DNA from 2 places in the Escherichia sp. TC-EC600-tetX4 genome. Region 1 is predicted to be linked to the other one. Evidence: predicted binding sites of a transcription regulator. Region 1 holds the regulator's gene; the other holds the start of a gene.
The links. The regulator LexA, encoded in region 1, represses DNA repair genes until DNA is damaged. The targets are predictions, from matches to a motif close to TNCTGTATGTACATACAGNA.

Region 1 (11,389 bases):
TTTTTTTATCCAACTTATCGATCAGGCCTTACGATCAACGGATGATATGATCAAAGCAAATGTTTGGCATCTTTATAAAGAGTGGATTCGTAGTGATGATGTTTCACCTATATTTATAGAAACTGAAGATAATTTAAGAACCTTTAACACGAATGAATTAACACGAAACGATAATATCTTTATCCTGTTCTCCTCAGTCGATGATGGGCCAGTTATGGTGGTAAGCTCCCAGCGCTTACATGATATGTTGAATCCTACAAAAGATACCAATTGGAATTCCACGTATATCTACAAATCCAGACATGAGATGTTGCCTGTTAATCTTACTCAGGAAACACTTTTCAGCTCCAAATCTCATGGTAAATATGCGCTTTTCCCCATTTTTACTGCGAGTTGGCGAGCTCATCGTATAATGAATAAGGGTGTTTAAGTAAAGGAAAACATCACCGTTCCTGGCATCCTGGACGGTGATGCCCCTACGGTTGCCCTCGCCAGCACGGGCATCGGTAAAGCGTAAGGTTCAACATCGTTTTACCACTTCATGCGATTGTTGCGTTTTTGTTGCGTATTAGATCACTTAATTTGCTTTACATCTCCCGTAAACACTTTTCTGCGATACAATGCCTTTACGTTATGTAACGGAGAGTTCGGCATGTCACACCCCGCGTTAACGCAACTGCGTGCGCTGCGCTATTGTAAAGAGATCCCTGCCCTGGATCCGCAACTGCTCGACTGGCTGTTGCTGGAGGATTCCATGACAAAACGTTTTGAACAGCAGGGAAAAACGGTAAGCGTGACGATGATCCGCGAAGGGTTTGTCGAGCAGAATGAAATCCCCGAAGAACTGCCGCTGCTGCCGAAAGAGTCTCGTTACTGGTTACGTGAAATTTTGTTATGTGCCGATGGTGAACCGTGGCTTGCCGGTCGTACCGTCGTTCCTGTGTCAACGTTAAGCGGGCCGGAGCTGGCGTTACAAAAATTGGGTAAAACGCCGTTAGGACGCTATCTGTTCACATCATCGACATTAACCCGGGACTTTATTGAGATAGGCCGTGATGCCGGGCTGTGGGGGCGACGTTCCCGCCTGCGATTAAGCGGTAAACCGCTGTTGCTAACAGAACTGTTTTTACCGGCGTCACCGTTGTACTAAGAGGAAAAAAATATGGAGTGGAGTCTGACGCAGAATAAGCTGCTGGCGTTTCATCGCTTAATGCGTACGGATAAGCCAATTGGCGCGTTACTGCTGCTCTGGCCAACATTATGGGCGTTGTGGGTGGCGACACCGGGCGTTCCCCAGCTCTGGATCCTGGCGGTGTTTGTCGCGGGTGTCTGGCTGATGCGCGCTGCCGGATGTGTGGTGAATGATTATGCTGACCGCAAGTTTGATGGTCATGTTAAGCGCACGGCGAACCGACCACTTCCCAGCGGCGCGGTAACAGAGAAAGAGGCGCGCGCGCTGTTTGTCGTGCTGGTACTGATTTCGTTTTTACTGGTGCTGACGCTGAATACGATGACCATTCTGTTGTCGATTGCCGCGCTAGCGCTGGCGTGGGTGTACCCGTTTATGAAGCGGTATACCCATCTACCGCAAGTGGTGCTGGGCGCGGCGTTTGGCTGGTCGATTCCAATGGCTTTTGCCGCTGTGAGTGAGTCGGTGCCATTGAGTTGCTGGTTAATGTTCCTCGCCAATATTCTCTGGGCGGTGGCTTACGACACGCAGTATGCGATGGTTGACCGCGATGATGATGTGAAGATTGGCATTAAATCCACGGCAATCCTGTTCGGCCAATACGATAAATTGATTATTGGTATTTTGCAGATTGGCGTACTGGCACTGATGGCGATCATCGGTGAGTTAAATGGCTTAGGCTGGGGATATTACTGGTCAATTCTGGTGGCTGGCGCGCTGTTTGTTTATCAACAAAAACTGATTGCCAACCGCGAGCGTGAAGCCTGCTTTAAAGCATTTATGAATAATAACTATGTTGGTCTGGTACTATTTTTAGGGCTGGCAATGAGTTACTGGCATTTCTGATGATGTAAAAAAGCCGGATGATCATCCGGCTTTCTTCTGGGTTGCCTGATGCGCGGCGCTTCTCAGGCCTACACAACACATCGCAATTTATTGAATTTGCAGATTATGGAAGGCCGGATAAGGCGTTTTCGCCGCATCCGGCAATTCTCTCTGATTACCCTTCGCCCTGCGTCGCACTCTCAATCGTCAAACGCACGTCTGATGTAATCAACTCCGCCAGCAACTGATAAACCTTCATCGTTTCTGCCGGTTCGGCATCGCCGCTATCGCTGATATACCCTTCATCACGCAGTGTCAGCACCAGAGAACTGAACACCGCCTTGTCGAAGAACTCCGGCGCGTTGATGCCGTGCAGCACGGAGAGACGTTGCGCGACGGTGCGGCTCTCTTTCTCCAGCGTACCGCGGTTGATCGACGGGTTGGCACTCAACAACCAGAAGGTGATGGCATAACGTTGCAGCGTTTCGCGCGCGCCTGCGGCCAGCAGCTGTAGCGTGCGAGAATGCGCCGGGTTGATATGCAACTCATCATCTTGCAGGGTAATCAGCCCCTGACGTTGCATCTCATTTGCCAGCGCATCAATAACGTCCGGCAACTCGTCGCGATCCCAGCGCAGGAACAGCTCCGCTTTCAGCATTGGGTAAAGCACATTGACGTGCTCCATCAATACGTCGCGGGAGATGTGGCGATGCTGGGTGACGATTGCCGCCATCAGCGAAGGCAGCACCAACATATGCGCAATGTTGTTGCGATAGTAGGTCATCAGCACCGCTTGCTCGCGCGGCAGAATGATGATGTCGCCGATTGTGTCTTTCTCGACTTCAAACTTGTTCATTTGCAGCGCGTGATCGATAAGCTCGCTGGCGCTGGCTGAAGGAACGGTAGAGTCCGTGGAGTAGGGCACGTTGCGCATCAGATCCAGGTAGCAGTTGAGTTGCTCGGTTAACTGCTCGCGGGTGAGTGAGCGCTGACGTGATGCCAGTAGCGCAGTACAGCACAGGTTCATGGCGTTTGCCGCGCCTGCGTTGTTAATGCGTACCATCAGATCGGCAGCAATATTATTGACCGTCGGCGTTAACCATGCCGGACGCACCGCTTCGATGGGATCGATAGATTCACGCCAGTCAGGTACATGCTGGTTAAGGTAGGTCATCAACGGCATTGGTTCACCGAAGTTGACGTAACCCTGACCGAGATTACGCAGCTTGCTTAAACCGCGCAGCATCTGCGGCAGGCTCTCTTTCTCTTTCGTCGCGCCGCGCAGTTCTTTGGCGTAAGTACCCACTTCCATGACGTGCTCATAACCGATATAGATCGGAATCAGCGTAATCGGACGCGTGCCGCCACGCAGCATCGCCTGAATGGTCATCGACAGCGTACCAGTTTTCGGATCCAGCAAACGCCCCGTACGGGAACGACCGCCTTCCACGAAGTACTCGACGGAATAACCACGGCTGAACAGTTCGCCGAGATACTCCCGGAAAACGGTGGAATAAAGTTTATTGCCTTTAAACGTACGGCGAATAAAGAACGCCCCCAGACGGCGGAAAATCGGCCCGGCAGGCCAGAAATTCAGGTTGATCCCGGCGGCGATATGCGGCGGCACCAGCCCCTGGTGATACAGCACGTAAGAAAGCAGCAGGTAGTCCATGTGACTGCGGTGGCAAGGCACATATACCAGCTCATGACCGTCGTGGGCCAGCTGGCGAACGCGCTCAGCGTTATGGACGTTGATGCCCTGGTAAAGTCGGTTCCAGGTGAAGCCCAGAATACGGTCAGTCAGGCGAATCATCTCGTAAGAGAAATTCGCCGCAATCTCTTCCATCAGTGCAATCGCGTTCTGCTGCGCTTTTTCATGGGAGATTTTTTTGCTGCGCGCTTCATCTTCTACCGCTTTGGCAATGGCGCGGGAGGCGAGCAGCTTATTAAACAGATCCTGACGAGCAGGCAAACGTGGGCCTACGGCAGCCAGACGTTGACGGGCAAAGTGCATACGCGCCACGCGCGCCAGTTTCTGAGCGATAGTTTTATCCGTGCCGTGTTCATCCGCCATACGGCGCAGCGAAACTGACGGCGAGAAACGCACAAAACTGTCGCGACCGAGCCACAGTACAGCGAAAAATTTCTGTACGCCGTTAAGCATACGCAGCGGCGGGTTCACTTCGCCTTTTTCACGCCCCGGCGCGCGACCAAACATCACCGACACTGGCACCATCTGCACATCCAGATTTGGGTTGCTACGGTGCAAATCGAGATAGTCGTGGAACAGCTTAATAGACTCTTCTTTCGGCGTGTAATAGGTGAACACACGCGGCCCGCCGTGAATGAACACATAGCGCGGCAGTAGCGTGCCGTCGATTTCCAGCGGCTCTAACGGGTCAGGCAAGTCATGTGCCAGACACTGGGCGCGCAACGTCAGCAAATCTGCTTTCGAGTTGTACGGTAAAACGTACATAATTGGACGAGAGGTATCCAGCCCCAGTTCCGGGGCAGGATCTGCCGGAATAGACTTGCTTTTTACCAGGATGCTTAATGGTAAATTCAGTAATTTGTAGTAAATTCGTGGCCAGCCGGACATAAACGATGTAAAGCCTCTGGTTAATAATGCAAATGCGCGGCAAGGATAGCAGAAAGTCATGGGAAATTCTGTGGTATCCGCTCATGTTTCGCGCGGCGCTACGCAAACCCGAATCATCGGATTTAACGGTACACTGATATTGACGCTCATAATGTAAAAAGGTTCTTTCAATGGCCAATAATACCACTGGATTCACCCGAATTATCAAAGCTGCTGGCTATTCCTGGAAAGGTTTACGCGCTGCATGGATCAACGAAGCGGCATTCCGTCAGGAAGGCGTAGCGGTATTGTTGGCGGTGGTCATCGCCTGCTGGCTGGATGTGGACGCGATTACCCGCGTGCTGCTTATCAGCTCCGTGATGCTGGTGATGATTGTGGAAATCCTCAATAGCGCCATCGAAGCAGTGGTTGACCGAATTGGCTCTGAATACCATGAGCTTTCCGGACGCGCAAAAGATATGGGATCCGCTGCGGTGCTGATTGCCATTATCGTCGCCGTGATTACCTGGTGCATTCTGTTATGGTCGCATTTTGGATAACCCTTCCAGAATTCGATAAATCTCTGGTTTATTGTGCAGTTTATGGTTCCAAAATCGCCTTTTGCTGTATATACTCACAGCATAACTGTATATACACCCAGGGGGCGGAATGAAAGCGTTAACGGCCAGGCAACAAGAGGTGTTTGATCTCATCCGTGATCACATCAGCCAGACAGGTATGCCGCCGACGCGTGCGGAAATCGCGCAGCGTTTGGGGTTCCGTTCCCCAAACGCGGCTGAAGAACATCTGAAGGCGCTGGCACGCAAAGGCGTTATTGAAATTGTTTCCGGCGCATCACGCGGGATTCGTCTGTTGCAGGAAGAGGAAGAAGGGTTGCCGCTGGTAGGTCGTGTGGCTGCCGGTGAACCACTTCTGGCGCAACAGCATATTGAAGGTCATTATCAGGTCGATCCTTCCTTATTCAAGCCGAATGCTGATTTCCTGCTGCGCGTCAGCGGGATGTCGATGAAAGATATCGGCATTATGGATGGTGACTTGCTGGCAGTGCATAAAACTCAGGATGTACGTAACGGTCAGGTCGTTGTCGCACGTATTGATGACGAAGTTACCGTTAAGCGCCTGAAAAAACAGGGCAATAAAGTCGAACTGTTGCCAGAAAATAGCGAGTTTAAACCAATTGTCGTTGACCTTCGTCAGCAGAGCTTCACCATTGAAGGGCTGGCGGTTGGGGTTATTCGCAACGGCGACTGGCTGTAACATATCTCTGAGACCGCGATGCCGCCTGGCGTCGCGGTTTGTTTTTCATCTCTCTTCATCAGGCTTGTCTGCATGGCATTCCTCACTTCATCTGATAAAGCACTCTGGCATCTCGCCTTACCCATGATTTTCTCCAATATCACCGTTCCGTTGCTGGGACTGGTCGATACGGCGGTAATTGGTCATCTTGATAGCCCGGTTTATTTGGGCGGCGTGGCGGTTGGTGCAACGGCGACCAGCTTTCTCTTTATGCTGTTGCTGTTTTTACGCATGAGCACCACCGGGCTGACTGCGCAGGCTTATGGTGCCAAAAATCCTCAGGCATTAGCCCGTACGCTGGTGCAACCGTTGCTGTTGGCGTTGGGGGCTGGGGCGTTAATTGCGCTGCTGCGTACGCCGATTATCGATCTGGCGCTGCATATTGTTGGCGGTAGTGAGGCAGTCCTGGAACAGGCGCGGCGCTTTCTTGAAATCCGCTGGTTAAGCGCACCGGCGTCGCTGGCGAATCTGGTATTACTCGGTTGGTTACTCGGCGTGCAATATGCCCGTGCGCCAGTAATTTTGTTAGTGGTCGGCAATATCCTCAACATTGTGCTGGATGTCTGGCTGGTGATGGGGCTGCATATGAACGTGCAGGGCGCGGCGCTGGCGACGGTTATTGCGGAATATGCAACATTGCTGATTGGTCTGCTAATGGTGCGTAAAATCCTCAAACTACGCGGAATTTCCGGCGAAATGCTGAAAACTGCCTGGCGAGGAAACTTCCGTCGCTTGCTGGCGCTTAACCGCGATATCATGCTGCGTTCGCTGTTGTTGCAACTCTGTTTCGGCGCGATCACCGTACTTGGCGCGCGACTGGGGAGTGACATTATCGCTGTTAACGCGGTTCTGATGACGCTACTCACCTTTACCGCCTATGCGCTGGATGGTTTTGCCTACGCGGTTGAAGCGCACTCCGGTCAGGCATACGGTGCGCGCGACGGTAGCCAGTTGCTGGATGTCTGGCGGGCAGCGTGCCGCCAGTCGGGGATCGTAGCGTTACTGTTTTCGGTGGTTTATTTGCTGGCTGGGGAACACATCATTGCGTTACTGACGTCGTTAACCCAGATTCAGCAGCTGGCTGACCGCTATCTTATCTGGCAGGTGATTTTGCCGGTGGTTGGCGTCTGGTGTTATCTGCTGGACGGCATGTTTATAGGCGCAACGCGTGCCACCGAAATGCGTAACAGTATGGCGGTGGCCGCCGCAGGTTTTGCGCTGACGCTCCTTACGCTGCCGTGGCTGGGTAATCATGCTTTGTGGCTGGCATTAACCGTCTTTCTGGCGTTGCGCGGGCTTTCTCTGGCGGCTATCTGGCGGCGTCACTGGCGCAATGGTACCTGGTTTGCCGCAACGTGACGGTTAAAAATTCTGAATAAATAATCCTAAGCCAAATTGCTGACTACACTTAATCTCACGTTCAGAAGAAAAGTGAACGTACTCTCATTCACAACCTAACGATGAGGTCTTGATTATGAATAAAGATGAAGCCGGCGGTAACTGGAAACAGTTTAAAGGTAAAGTGAAAGAGCAATGGGGCAAACTGACCGATGATGATATGACGATCATTGAAGGTAAACGTGATCAACTGGTCGGTAAAATCCAGGAACGTTATGGTTATCAGAAAGATCAGGCAGAAAAAGAGGTCGTGGATTGGGAAACCCGCAATGAATATCGCTGGTAATTAATCCCTCCTGCCCGACGTGTACAAGGATGTACGCCCTCTTAACGCGGTTTCTTTTTCACCTGCACAGAGTGATCATGCTGGCACTGTTCAGGATGACGACACGCTTCCACTTCTACACATGCCGCACAGAGCCCATGTGCTTCAATCACATTATGCCGCAGGGCAAACCCCATTTTTGCCGCCAGCGTATGCATAATGTCTTCCACGCCTTCTGCACACTCTTCTTTCACTGCGCCGCAGCGATCGCAAATAAACATGGCTGACGTATGGGTGGGCTGATCGAACAGATGACAGAGCACATAACTGTTGGTGGATTCCACCTTATGCACAAAACCTTGCTCAAGCAGAAAATCCAGCGCGCGATAAACCGTTGGCGGCTTGGCTTGCGGTTCAGCTTCGCGCAGTAAATCAAGCAGATCATAAGCGCTGATAGCGCCATCCTGCAGACTCATCAGGCGCAACACTTCCAGGCGCTGTGGGGTCAGGCGCACATTACGCTGCGCGCAGATTTTTTCAGCCTGCGCTAATAACTCCTGCGTTGTGGTCTTTTCCATCGGGCACCTCAAAGTGGGGGTTAAGAATGTCCTTACTTTACCATGTTCCAGGAAAAACACCGAGAACCCTTATTGTTGCCGTAATGTTGATTTTCTGTTTTGTAGGTAAGGTGTTATGTTGCCTTGTCGTACCATTATCAACACGATAATAATTAATAATTCATTTTTAAATAAATTGCTTCAAGTTAACTCGCTATTTATTTAACTGGGTTTAAACGCATACCTGTAGTTCAGAAATTATGAGCGATTTTTGATAGTGACCAGATGGCAAAAGAATTATAAGGAGGACACGGTACGACAAAAAAGGTAGATGAATCATGTTGAAGATAATACCCGGTGCAACTGGATACTTTAATAAAACACTCAATTCAAATCAATTCGATAATGAAGATGCAATCAAAGATAAATTAGATAATAGAGGTTCAATCAAAGGTAAATTAAATAATATATATGGTAAATCTATTGATTATGCAGCGCTGCGTCATCGGGATATAATTATTGCAAAAATAGATTTGTTTATTCAACGAATCACGCATAATTTATGGCATGCACGTAAAAAAATGTGTTTTTAATTGTGCAAATAAATGATCTCAAAATGTGGGTCAATAAGTATATTGACGATTGCACTGATGAGGATTTAAACGATCGTGACTTTATTGCATCAGTTGTTGACCGGGCTATTTTTCATTTCGCGATTAATAGTATATGTAATCCTGGGGATAATAAAGATGCAATGCCCATTGAACAATGTACTTTTGATGTAGAAACTAAGAATGACCTTCCCTCCACGGTTCAGCTATTTTATGAGGAATCTAAGGATAATGAACCTTTAGCGAATATACATTTTCAAGCAATAGGTTCTGGTTTTTTAACGTTTGTTAATGCCTGCCAGGAACATGATGACAACAGCTTAAAATTATTTGCTTCGCTGTTAATTTCACTTTCATATTCTAGTGCCTACGCAGATTTATCAGAAACAGTGTATATTAATGAAAATAATGAGAGCTACCTGAAAGCTCAGTTTGAAAAATTATCTCAACGTGATATGAAGAAGTACCTGGGAGAGATGAAGCGTCTGGCTGATGGGGGAGAAATGAATTTTGATGGCTATCTGGATAAGATGTCACATCTGGTGAATGAAGGAACGCTCGATCCTGATATTTTAAGCAAAATGCGAGATGCTGCACCACAATTAATTAGCTTCGCGAAGTCGTTTGACCCAACCTCAAAGGAAGAGATTAAAATACTTACAGACACTTCTAAATTAATTTATGATTTGTTCGGGGTTAAATCGGAGAAATAATATGTGAAGTTCTTCGATAGTATGGAAGGCATTATATAAAAGGACCCAATATTTATTGGGTTCTTTTTTCTCTATCAATACTATTAGCAGGGAGATATATCACCAGAGTTTAATGTGTGATTTTTTATTTATCGTCGAACCTGGATTGTTTATCATTGGCCTTAACAAAGTTAACGGCTAATAAGATTATTTCCATCACTTCGTGAGAGCTTCATGCCTTGAGAGGATCTCAATTTTCTTTTGCAATGAGACAGGCGCTTCCTGTTGTTATGGTATAGTACCCCGCTATTGAGCCTCCTGAATAGTGATGCTGAATAACATAACCCCATGATATATCGATAAAATAATCTCTACATTTGAAAATGCACGGTAATTCTGAAATGCAAAAAATCAACCAAACCAGCGCAATGCCTGAAAAAACTGACGTTCACTGGAGTGGTCGGTTTAGCGTTGCACCAATGCTCGACTGGACGGACAGACATTGCCGCTATTTCTTGCGTCTGCTTTCCCGCAATACGTTGCTGTATACCGAAATGGTGACCACAGGGGCGATTATTCACGGTAAAGGTGATTATCTGGCGTACAGTGAAGAAGAACATCCGGTAGCGTTGCAACTGGGCGGTAGCGATCCGGCGGCGCTGGCGCAGTGTGCAAAGCTGGCAGAAGCGCGCGGATATGATGAGATCAACCTGAATGTCGGCTGCCCGTCTGACCGGGTGCAGAACGGCATGTTTGGTGCGTGTCTGATGGGTAATGCGCAGCTGGTTGCCGACTGCGTGAAAGCGATGCGCGATGTGGTGTCGATTCCGGTGACGGTGAAAACGCGTATTGGCATCGACGACCAGGACAGCTATGAATTTCTCTGCGATTTCATCAATACCGTTTCCGGCAAAGGCGAGTGTGAGATGTTCATCATCCACGCACGTAAAGCCTGGCTTTCGGGGTTAAGCCCGAAAGAAAACCGTGAAATCCCGCCGCTCGATTATCCGCGTGTGTATCAACTGAAGCGTGACTTTCCGCATCTGACAATGTCGATTAACGGTGGTATCAAGTCGCTGGAAGAGGCCAAAGCACACCTGCAACATATGGATGGCGTGATGGTCGGGCGCGAGGCGTATCAGAATCCGGGTATTCTGGCGGCGGTAGACCGGGAGATCTTTGGTTCCTCGGATACCGATGCCGATCCGGTGGCGGTAGTGCGCGCCATGTATCCGTACATTGAGCGTGAACTCAGCCAGGGGACGTATCTCGGCCATATTACCCGGCATATGTTGGGCTTGTTCCAGGGTATTCCTGGCGCGCGGCAGTGGCGGCGTTATTTAAGTGAAAATGCCCATAAAGCGGGTGCAGACATTAATGTGCTGGAACACGCGCTCAAACTGGTGGCGGATAAGCGTTAACTTTTCACCAAAAAGTAGTCAAATTCACCACGCCCTGCGCACCGTCGCGGGGCGTTTTGCTGTTAAATCAATAGATTATTTTTGGCATGATTCTTGTAATGCCAGCAAGAGATTTCATATTTGGGAGAGCATCATGCTGGAACTACTTTTTGTGATTGGCTTTTTTGTCATGCTGATGGTCACCGGCGTTTCGTTGCTGGGCATTATCGCCGCGCTGGTTGTGGCGACGGCCATTATGTTCCTCGGCGGTATGCTGGCATTGATGATTAAGTTGCTGCCGTGGTTACTACTGGCGATTGCGGTGGTGTGGGTTATTAAGGCGATTAAAGCACCAAAAGTGCCGAAATATCAGCGTTATGACCGCTGGCGTTACTAAGGGATTGTGCGGATGATCACAACCTAAGGTTTTATCCTTAGAACAAAATAGGAATTGATAATCAAATCTGTCACTATTGCGCCTCTAACAGATTCATCGTGCTGTACCCTACATACAGCCGAACTATAAAAAGAAAGGGCTTCCCAGGTGGAAGCCCTAT
Region 2 (11,389 bases), 240 kb from region 1:
ATTATCTGCGTAAACTCTATTTATCGTAATCGTTCTTTATTTGGTCAGTTGTCAACCTGATACTTCGCTACAATGGATACCCGTTAATCAAAGAGTTTTCCATTGTGGCGCTACTTATCATCACCACGATTCTGTGGGCCTTCTCCTTTAGCTTTTATGGCGAGTACCTTGCGGGGCACGTCGATAGCTATTTTGCGGTGCTGGTGCGCGTTGGCCTGGCGGCACTCGTTTTTCTGCCGTTTCTGCGTACCCGTGGCAATAGCCTGAAAACGGTCGGCCTGTATATGCTGGTGGGCGCGATGCAGCTTGGCGTGATGTATATGCTGAGTTTCCGCGCTTATCTCTACCTGACGGTTTCCGAGCTGCTGCTGTTCACCGTGCTGACGCCGCTCTACATCACGCTGATTTATGACATCATGAGTAAGCGCCGTCTGCGCTGGGGCTATGCCTTTAGCGCCTTGCTGGCGGTGATTGGTGCCGGGATTATTCGCTATGATCAGGTCACCGACCATTTCTGGACTGGCTTGCTGCTGGTGCAACTCTCCAATATCACTTTTGCCATTGGCATGGTGGGTTACAAACGCCTGATGGAAACTCGCCCGATGCCACAGCATAACGCCTTTGCGTGGTTCTATCTTGGCGCGTTTCTGGTGGCAGTGATTGCATGGTTCTTGCTGGGAAATGCGCAGAAAATGCCGCAAACCACGCTGCAATGGGGCATTCTGGTGTTTCTTGGCGTGGTGGCTTCCGGGATTGGCTACTTTATGTGGAACTACGGCGCGACGCAGGTGGACGCCGGAACGCTGGGCATTATGAATAATATGCACGTTCCGGCAGGGCTGCTGGTAAACCTGGCTATCTGGCACCAACAGCCGCACTGGCCAACGTTTATTACAGGCGCGCTGGTGATCCTGGCCTCACTGTGGGTGCATCGTAAGTGGGTCGCTCCGCGCTCTTCACAAACGGCAGATGATCGCAGGCGTGATTGCGCGCTGAGCGAATAAACGCTTCCGTAACTGGCTGACGCTGCTCGCCATCGCGCACGGCGGCGTACAGTCGGCTCCACAAGCCTTCGCCCAGGGTTTTGGTCACCACCAGACCCTGGCGCTCAAAACTCTCTACTACCCAATGCGGTAGCGCGGCAATACCCATCCGCGCGGCAACCATCTGAATCAACAATAAGGTGTTATCGACGCTTTTCAGTGACGGGCTGACGCCTGCCGGCTGAAGAAAATGCCGCCAGACATCCAGTCGACTACGCTGCACCGGATAAATTAATAGCGTCTCGCTGGCGAGATCTTCCGGTGTAATTCGCGTTTTCGCCGCCAGTGGATGGTCAGGTGCTAACACCAGACGCACTTCATAGTCGAACATCGGCGAATAATGCAGGCCACTGCGCGGCAGAATATCGGACGTCATTACCAGATCCAGCTCTCCCTGTTGCAAGGCGGGCTGCGGGTCAAATGTCACGCCCGATTTAAAATCCATCTCTACCTGCGGCCAGTTCTTATGGAAATTTTCTAACGCGGGTGTCAGCCACTGAATACAGCTATGGCACTCAATGGCAATGCGCAGACGCGTCTGCTGCGGTTCATTGCAGGCTTGCAGGGCCTGGCTAATTTGCGGCAGTACCTGGTTTGCCAGTTGCAACAGGATTTCTCCCTGCGGTGTAAAGCGTAGCGGCTGGCTCTTACGCACAAATAGCCGGAAGCCAAGGCGTTGTTCCAGATCGCTAAACTGGTGAGACAGGGCGGATTGCGTCTGATGCAACGTCGCCGCAGCGGCTGCGAGCGAGCCGCAGTTCCGCAACGCTTGTAGCGTTTTCAGGTGTTTTACTTCGATCATGAAAGTCCTTCACTTCGGCATGAATAATTTGCGCTTGAGGAATATACAGTAACCGCCAATTATGGATGTGTAAACATCTGGACGGCTAAAATCCTTCGTCTTTTAAATTTATGGTGCGTTGGCTGCGTTTCTCCACCCCGGTCACTTACTTCAGTAAGCTCCCGGGGATGAATAAACTTGCCGCCTTCCCTAAATTCAAAATCCATAGGATTTACATATAATTAGAGGAAGAAAAAATGACAATATTGAATCACACCCTCGGTTTCCCTCGCGTTGGCCTGCGTCGCGAGCTGAAAAAAGCGCAAGAAAGTTATTGGGCGGGGAACTCCACGCGTGAAGAACTGCTGGCGGTAGGGCGTGAATTGCGTGCTCGTCACTGGGATCAACAAAAGCAAGCGGGTATCGACCTGCTGCCGGTGGGCGATTTTGCCTGGTACGATCATGTACTGACCACCAGTCTGCTGCTGGGTAACGTTCCGGCGCGTCATCAGAACAAAGATGGTTCGGTAGATATCGACACCCTGTTCCGTATTGGTCGTGGACGTGCGCCGACTGGCGAACCTGCGGCGGCAGCGGAAATGACCAAATGGTTTAACACCAACTATCACTACATGGTGCCGGAGTTCGTTAAAGGCCAACAGTTCAAACTGACCTGGACGCAGCTGCTGGACGAAGTGGACGAGGCGCTGGCGCTGGGCCACAAGGTGAAACCTGTGCTGCTGGGGCCGGTTACCTGGCTGTGGCTGGGGAAAGTGAAAGGTGAACAATTTGACCGCCTGAGCCTGCTGAACGACATTCTGCCGGTTTATCAGCAAGTGCTGGCAGAACTGGCGAAACGCGGCATCGAGTGGGTACAGATTGATGAACCCGCGCTGGTACTGGAACTACCACAGGCGTGGCTGGACGCATACAAACCCGCTTACGACGCGCTCCAGGGACAGGTGAAACTGCTGCTGACCACCTATTTTGAAGGCGTAACGCCAAATCTCGACACGATTACTGCGCTGCCTGTTCAGGGTCTGCATGTTGACCTCGTACATGGTAAAGATGACGTTGCTGAACTGCACAAGCGCCTGCCTTCTGACTGGTTGCTGTCTGCGGGTCTGATCAATGGTCGTAACGTCTGGCGCGCCGATCTTACCGAGAAATATGCGCAAATTAAGGACATTGTCGGCAAACGTGATTTGTGGGTGGCATCTTCCTGCTCGTTGCTGCACAGCCCCATCGACCTGAGCGTGGAAACGCGTCTTGATGCAGAAGTGAAAAGCTGGTTTGCCTTCGCCCTACAAAAATGCCATGAACTGGCACTGCTGCGCGATGCGCTGAACAGTGGTGACACGGCAGCTCTGGCAGAGTGGAGCGCCCCGATTCAGGCACGTCGTCACTCTACCCGCGTACATAATCCGGCGGTAGAAAAGCGTCTGGCGGCGATCACCGCCCAGGACAGCCAGCGTGCGAATGTCTATGAAGTGCGTGCTGAAGCCCAGCGTGCGCGTTTTAAACTGCCAGCGTGGCCGACCACCACGATTGGTTCCTTCCCGCAAACCACGGAAATTCGTACCCTGCGTCTGGATTTCAAAAAGGGCAATCTCGACGCCAACAACTACCGCACGGGCATTGCGGAACATATCAAGCAGGCCATTGTTGAGCAGGAACGTTTGGGACTGGATGTGCTGGTACATGGCGAGGCCGAGCGTAATGACATGGTGGAATACTTTGGCGAGCACCTCGACGGATTTGTCTTTACGCAAAACGGTTGGGTACAGAGCTACGGTTCCCGCTGCGTGAAGCCACCGATTGTCATTGGTGACATTAGCCGCCCGGCACCGATTACCGTGGAGTGGGCGAAGTATGCGCAATCGCTGACCGACAAACCGGTGAAAGGGATGCTGACGGGGCCGGTGACCATACTCTGCTGGTCGTTCCCGCGTGAAGATGTCAGCCGTGAAACCATCGCCAAACAGATTGCGCTGGCGCTGCGTGATGAAGTGGCCGATCTGGAAGCCGCTGGAATTGGCATCATCCAGATTGACGAACCGGCGCTGCGCGAAGGTTTACCGCTGCGTCGTAGCGACTGGGATGCGTATCTCCAGTGGGGCGTAGAGGCCTTCCGTATCAACGCCGCCGTGGCGAAAGATGACACACAAATCCACACTCACATGTGTTATTGCGAGTTCAACGACATCATGGATTCGATTGCGGCGCTGGACGCAGACGTCATCACCATCGAAACCTCGCGTTCCGACATGGAGTTGCTGGAGTTGTTTGAAGAGTTTGATTATCCAAATGAAATCGGTCCTGGCGTCTATGACATTCACTCGCCAAACGTACCGAGCGTGGAATGGATTGAAGCCTTGCTGAAGAAAGCGGCAAAACGCATTCCGGCAGAGCGCCTGTGGGTCAACCCGGACTGTGGCCTGAAAACGCGCGGCTGGCCAGAAACCCGCGCGGCACTGGCGAACATGGTGCAGGCGGCGCAGAACTTGCGTCGGGGGTAAAATCCAAACCGGGTGGTAATACCACCCGGTCTTTTCTCATTACAGCGACTTCTTCCCACCATACTGCTTAAACCATTCCAGCATACGCTGCCAGCCATCTTCTGCAGATGCGGCATGATAGCTCGGGCGATAATCAGCGTTGAATGCATGCCCGGCGTCCGGGTACACGATAATCTCTGCTTTCGCATTAGCAGCCCGCAGCGCCTGGCGCATGGTTTCAACGCTCTCCTGCGGAATGCTGTTATCCTGACCACCATATAAGCCGAGAATCGGCGCGTTAAGATCGGTTGCGATATCAACAGGTTGTTTCGGTGAATTCAGCGACTTGTCGCCCGTCAGTTTGCCGTACCACGCCACTGCGGCTTTTAGCTGTGGATTATGCGCGGCATACAGCCAGGTGATACGTCCACCCCAGCAGAATCCGGTGATCATTAAACGATGAACATCGCCGCCGTTGCGGGAAGCCCAACTGGCGACATGATCGAGATCGGCCAGCACCTGCGAGTCAGGCACTTTTGCTACCAGACCGCTAAGCAACGTGGGGATATCGGCAAAATCATTCGGATCGCCTTCGCGGAAGTAAAGTTCAGGTGCGATAGCCAGATACCCCTCCAGCGCCAGACGGCGACAAATGTCGCGGATATGTTCATGCACGCCAAAAATTTCCTGCACTACAATGACCACTGGCAGTGGGCCATCGCTTTGCTTTGGTCTGGCATGGTAAGCAGGCATGTTATCCCCTTGTGAAGGGATAGAGGTGAAGCCCGCCACAATCGCGTCGTCCGGGGTCTGAACGATGGTCGAAGCGAGAGGCGATGCAGCAGGTGCAAATCCAGATTGTTGTGTTGTTGCCATGGTATTCTCCGTACCCTTATAAAAATGTTGCGCAATGTTAACTATAGTCAGCATGCAACAAATCACATTGCCTGAATCGGCTCATCTTTTATGCAGTCCTGCAGAATGAAGGGTGATTTATGTGATTTGCATCACTTTTGGTGGGTAAATTTATGCAACGCATTTGCGTCATGGTGATGAGTATCACGAAAAAATGTTAAACCCTTCGGTAAAGTGTCTTTTTGCTTCTTCTGACTAAACCGATTCACAGAGGAGTTGTATATGTCCAAGTCTGATGTTTTTCATCTCGGCCTCACTAAAAACGATTTACAAGGGGCTACGCTTGCCATCGTCCCTGGCGACCCGGATCGTGTGGAAAAGATCGCCGCGCTGATGGATAAGCCGGTTAAGCTGGCATCTCACCGCGAATTCACTACCTGGCGTGCAGAGCTGGATGGTAAACCTGTTATCGTCTGCTCTACCGGTATCGGCGGCCCGTCTACCTCTATTGCTGTTGAAGAGCTGGCACAGCTGGGCATTCGCACCTTCCTGCGTATCGGTACAACGGGCGCTATTCAGCCGCATATTAATGTGGGTGATGTCCTGGTTACCACGGCGTCTGTCCGTCTGGATGGCGCGAGCCTGCACTTCGCACCGCTGGAATTCCCGGCTGTCGCTGATTTCGAATGTACGACTGCGCTGGTTGAAGCTGCGAAATCCATTGGCGCGACAACTCACGTTGGCGTGACAGCTTCTTCTGATACCTTCTACCCAGGTCAGGAACGTTACGATACTTACTCTGGTCGCGTAGTTCGTCACTTTAAAGGTTCTATGGAAGAGTGGCAGGCGATGGGCGTAATGAACTATGAAATGGAATCTGCAACCCTGCTGACCATGTGTGCAAGTCAGGGCCTGCGTGCCGGTATGGTAGCGGGTGTTATCGTTAACCGCACCCAGCAAGAGATCCCGAATGCTGAGACGATGAAACAAACCGAAAGCCATGCGGTGAAAATCGTGGTGGAAGCGGCGCGTCGTCTGCTGTAATTCTCTTCTCCTGTCTGAAGGCCGACGCGTTCGGCCTTTTGTATTTTTGCGTAGCGCCTCGCAGGAAATGCCTTTCCAACTGGACGTTTGTACAGCACAATTCTATTTTGTGCGGGTAAGTTGTTGCGTCAGGAGGCGTTGTGGATTTCTCAATCATGGTTTACGCAGTTATTGCGTTGGTGGGTGTGGCAATTGGCTGGCTGTTTGCCAGTTATCAACATGCGCAGCAAAAAGCCGAGCAATTAGCTGAACGTGAAGAGATGGTCGCGGAGTTAAGCGCGGCAAAACAACAAATTACCCAAAGCGAGCACTGGCGTGCAGAGTGCGAGTTACTCAATAACGAAGTGCGCAGCCTGCAAAGTATTAACACCTCTCTGGAGGCCGATCTGCGTGAAGTAACCACGCGGATGGAAGCCGCACAGCAACATGCTGACGATAAAATTCGCCAGATGATTAACAGCGAGCAGCGCCTCAGTGAGCAGTTTGAAAACCTCGCCAACCGTATTTTTGAGCACAGCAATCGCCGGGTTGATGAGCAAAACCGTCAGAGTCTGAACAGCCTGTTGTCGCCGCTACGTGAACAACTGGACGGTTTCCGCCGTCAGGTTCAGGACAGCTTCGGTAAAGAAGCACAAGAACGCCATACCCTGACCCACGAAATTCGCAATCTCCAGCAACTCAACGCGCAAATGGCCCAGGAAGCGATCAACCTGACGCGCGCGCTGAAAGGCGACAATAAAACCCAGGGCAACTGGGGCGAGGTAGTATTGACGCGGGTGCTGGAGGCTTCCGGTCTGCGTGAAGGGTATGAATATGAAACCCAGGTCAGCATCGAAAATGACGCCCGCTCGCGGATGCAGCCGGATGTCATCGTGCGCCTGCCGCAGGGAAAAGATGTGGTGATCGACGCCAAAATGACGCTGGTCGCCTATGAACGCTATTTTAACGCCGAAGACGACTACACCCGCGAAAGCGCGCTACAGGAACATATCGCGTCGGTGCGTAACCATATCCGTTTGCTGGGACGCAAAGATTATCAACAGCTGCCGGGGCTGCGAACTCTGGATTACGTGCTGATGTTTATTCCCGTTGAACCCGCTTTTTTACTGGCGCTTGACCGCCAGCCGGAGCTGATCACCGAAGCGTTGAAAAACAACATCATGCTGGTTAGCCCGACTACGCTGCTGGTGGCGCTGCGCACTATCGCCAACCTGTGGCGTTATGAGCATCAAAGCCGCAACGCCCAGCAAATCGCCGATCGTGCCAGCAAGCTGTACGACAAGATGCGTTTGTTCATCGATGACATGTCCGCGATTGGTCAAAGTCTCGACAAAGCGCAGGATAATTATCGGCAGGCAATGAAAAAACTCTCTTCAGGGCGCGGAAATGTGCTGGCGCAGGCAGAAGCGTTTCGCGGTTTAGGAGTAGAAATTAAACGCGAGATTAATCCGGATTTGGCTGAACAGGCGGTGAGCCAGGATGAAGAGTATCGACTTCGGTCGGTTCCGGAGCAGCCGAATGATGAAGCTTATCAACGCGATGATGAATATAATCAGCAGTCGCGCTAGCCCATTGGGAGTAGTTAAGCCGGGTAGAAATCTAGGGCATCGACGCCCAATCTGTTACACTTCTGGAACAATTTTTTGATGAGCAGGCATTGAGATGGTGGATAAGTCACAAGAAACGACGCACTTTGGTTTTCAGACCGTCGCGAAGGAACAAAAAGCGGATATGGTCGCCCACGTTTTCCATTCCGTGGCATCAAAATACGATGTCATGAATGATTTGATGTCATTTGGTATTCATCGTTTGTGGAAGCGATTCACGATTGATTGCAGCGGCGTACGCCGTGGGCAGACCGTGCTGGATCTGGCTGGTGGCACCGGCGACCTGACAGCGAAATTCTCCCGCCTGGTCGGAGAAACTGGCAAAGTGGTCCTTGCTGATATCAATGAATCCATGCTCAAAATGGGCCGCGAGAAGCTGCGTAATATCGGTGTGATTGGCAACGTTGAGTATGTTCAGGCGAACGCTGAGGCGCTGCCGTTCCCGGATAACACCTTTGATTGCATCACCATTTCGTTTGGTCTGCGTAACGTCACCGACAAAGATAAAGCACTGCGTTCAATGTATCGCGTGCTGAAACCCGGCGGCCGCCTGCTGGTGCTTGAGTTCTCGAAGCCAATTATCGAGCCGCTGAGCAAAGCCTATGATGCATACTCCTTCCATGTGCTGCCGCGTATTGGCTCACTGGTCGCGAACGACGCCGACAGCTACCGTTATCTGGCAGAATCCATCCGTATGCATCCCGATCAGGATACCCTGAAAGCCATGATGCAGGATGCCGGATTCGAAAGTGTCGACTACTACAATCTGACGGCAGGGGTTGTGGCGCTGCATCGTGGTTATAAGTTCTGACAGGAGACCGGAAATGCCTTTTAAACCTTTAGTGACGGCAGGAATTGAAAGTCTGCTCAACACCTTCCTGTATCGCTCACCCGCGCTGAAAACGGCCCGCTCGCGTCTGCTGGGTAAAGTATTGCGCGTGGAGGTAAAAGGCTTTTCGACGTCATTGATTCTGGTGTTCAGCGAACGCCAGGTTGATGTACTGGGCGAATGGGCAGGCGATGCTGACTGTACCGTTATCGCCTACGCCAGTGTGTTGCCGAAACTTCGCGATCGCCAGCAGCTTACCGCACTGATTCGCAGTGGTGAGCTGGAAGTGCAGGGCGATATTCAGGTGGTGCAAAACTTCGTTGCGCTGGCAGATCTGGCAGAGTTCGACCCTGCGGAACTGCTGGCCCCTTATACCGGTGATATCGCCGCTGAAGGAATCAGCAAAGCCATGCGCGGAGGCGCAAAGTTCCTGCATCACGGCATTAAGCGCCAGCAACGTTATGTGGCGGAAGCCATTACTGAAGAGTGGCGTATGGCACCCGGTCCGCTTGAAGTGGCCTGGTTTGCGGAAGAGACGGCTGCCGTCGAGCGTGCTGTTGATGCCCTGACCAAACGGCTGGAAAAACTGGAGGCTAAATGACGCCAGGTGAAGTACGGCGCCTATATTTCATCATTCGCACTTTTTTAAGCTACGGACTTGATGAACTGATCCCCAAAATGCGTATCACCCTGCCGCTACGGCTATGGCGATACTCATTATTCTGGATGCCAAATCGGCATAAAGACAAACTTTTAGGTGAGCGACTACGACTGGCCCTGCAAGAACTGGGGCCGGTTTGGATCAAGTTCGGGCAAATGTTATCAACCCGCCGCGATCTTTTTCCACCGCATATTGCCGATCAGCTGGCGTTATTGCAGGACAAAGTTGCTCCGTTTGATGGCAAGCTGGCGAAGCAGCAGATTGAAGCTGCAATGGGCGGCTTGCCGGTAGAAGCGTGGTTTGACGATTTTGAAATCAAGCCGCTGGCTTCTGCTTCTATCGCCCAGGTTCATACCGCGCGATTGAAATCGAATGGTAAAGAGGTGGTGATTAAAGTCATCCGCCCGGATATTTTGCCGGTTATTAAAGCGGATCTGAAACTTATCTACCGTCTGGCTCGCTGGGTGCCGCGTTTGCTGCCGGATGGTCGCCGTCTGCGCCCAACCGAAGTGGTGCGCGAGTACGAAAAGACATTGATTGATGAACTGAATTTGCTGCGGGAATCTGCCAACGCCATTCAGCTTCGGCGCAATTTTGAAGACAGCCCGATGCTCTACATCCCGGAAGTTTACCCTGACTATTGTAGTGAAGGGATGATGGTGATGGAGCGCATTTACGGCATTCCGGTGTCTGATGTTGCGGCGCTGGAGAAAAACGGCACTAACATGAAATTGCTGGCGGAACGCGGCGTGCAGGTGTTCTTCACTCAGGTCTTTCGCGACAGCTTTTTCCATGCCGATATGCACCCTGGCAACATCTTCGTAAGCTATGAACACCCGGAAAACCCGAAATATATCGGCATTGATTGCGGGATTGTTGGCTCGCTAAACAAAGAAGATAAACGCTATCTGGCAGAAAACTTTATCGCCTTCTTTAATCGCGACTATCGCAAAGTGGCAGAGCTACACGTCGATTCTGGCTGGGTGCCACCAGATACCAACGTTGAAGAGTTCGAATTTGCCATTCGTACGGTCTGTGAACCTATCTTTGAGAAACCGCTGGCCGAAATTTCGTTTGGACATGTACTGTTAAATCTGTTTAATACGGCGCGTCGCTTCAATATGGAAGTGCAGCCGCAACTGGTGTTACTCCAGAAAACCCTGCTCTACGTCGAAGGGGTAGGACGCCAGCTTTATCCGCAACTCGATTTATGGAAAACGGCGAAGCCTTTCCTGGAGTCGTGGATTAAAGATCAGGTCGGTATTCCTGCGCTGGTGAGAGCATTTAAAGAAAAAGCGCCGTTCTGGGTCGAAAAAATGCCAGAACTGCCTGAATTGGTTTACGACAGTTTGCGCCAGGGCAAGTATTTACAGCACAGTGTTGATAAGATTGCCCGCGAGCTTCAGTCAAATCATGTACGTCAGGGACAATCGCGTTATTTTCTCGGAATTGGCGCTACGTTAGTATTAAGTGGCACATTCTTGTTGGTCAGCCGACCTGAATGGGGGCTGATGCCCGGCTGGTTAATGGCAGGTGGTCTGATCGCCTGGTTTGTCGGTTGGCGCAAAACACGCTGATTTTTTCATCGCTCAAGGCGGGCCGTGTAACGTATAATGCGGCTTTGTTTAATCATCATCTACCACAGAGGAACATGTATGGGTGGTATCAGTATTTGGCAGTTATTGATTATTGCCGTCATCGTTGTACTGCTTTTTGGCACCAAAAAGCTCGGCTCCATCGGTTCCGATCTTGGTGCGTCGATCAAAGGCTTTAAAAAAGCAATGAGCGATGATGAACCAAAGCAGGATAAAACCAGTCAGGATGCTGATTTTACTGCGAAAACTATCGCCGATAAGCAGGCGGATACGAATCAGGAACAGGCTAAAACAGAAGACGCGAAGCGCCACGATAAAGAGCAGGTGTAATCCGTGTTTGATATCGGTTTTAGCGAACTGCTATTGGTGTTCATCATCGGCCTCGTCGTTCTGGGGCCGCAACGACTGCCTGTGGCGGTAAAAACGGTAGCGGGCTGGATTCGCGCGTTGCGTTCACTGGCGACAACGGTGCAGAA

Region 2: a site for LexA is predicted at 1,877-1,896, ahead of metR (HTH-type transcriptional regulator MetR). Genes of this name have one in related genera too.

Annotation. Positions count from the first base shown of each region.
Region 1 is NZ_CP079924.1:4,219,341-4,230,729, reverse strand. Features, by position in the region: partial or broken gene KXD89_RS20570 (SopA family protein) at 1-430, shown strand, start outside; gene ubiC (chorismate lyase) at 653-1,150, shown strand; gene ubiA (4-hydroxybenzoate octaprenyltransferase) at 1,163-2,035, shown strand; gene plsB (glycerol-3-phosphate 1-O-acyltransferase PlsB) at 2,190-4,613, opposite strand; gene dgkA (diacylglycerol kinase) at 4,784-5,152, shown strand; gene lexA (transcriptional repressor LexA) at 5,262-5,870, shown strand; gene dinF (MATE family efflux transporter DinF) at 5,943-7,268, shown strand; gene KXD89_RS20535 (CsbD family protein) at 7,384-7,593, shown strand; gene zur (zinc uptake transcriptional repressor Zur) at 7,635-8,150, opposite strand; partial or broken gene KXD89_RS20525 (DUF2713 domain-containing protein) at 8,468-9,453, shown strand; gene dusA (tRNA dihydrouridine(20/20a) synthase DusA) at 9,816-10,853, shown strand; gene pspG (envelope stress response protein PspG) at 10,987-11,229, shown strand.
Region 2 is NZ_CP079924.1:4,460,221-4,471,609, reverse strand. Features, by position in the region: gene yigL (sugar/pyridoxal phosphate phosphatase YigL) at 1-29, shown strand, start outside; gene bioP (biotin transporter) at 105-1,004, shown strand; gene metR (HTH-type transcriptional regulator MetR) at 892-1,845, opposite strand; gene metE (5-methyltetrahydropteroyltriglutamate--homocysteine S-methyltransferase) at 2,082-4,343, shown strand; gene KXD89_RS21600 (dienelactone hydrolase family protein) at 4,383-5,198, opposite strand; gene udp (uridine phosphorylase) at 5,460-6,221, shown strand; gene rmuC (DNA recombination protein RmuC) at 6,362-7,789, shown strand; gene ubiE (bifunctional demethylmenaquinone methyltransferase/2-methoxy-6-polyprenyl-1,4-benzoquinol methylase UbiE) at 7,884-8,639, shown strand; gene ubiJ (ubiquinone biosynthesis protein UbiJ) at 8,653-9,258, shown strand; gene ubiB (ubiquinone biosynthesis regulatory protein kinase UbiB) at 9,255-10,895, shown strand; gene tatA (Sec-independent protein translocase subunit TatA) at 10,974-11,243, shown strand; gene tatB (Sec-independent protein translocase protein TatB) at 11,247-11,389, shown strand, end outside.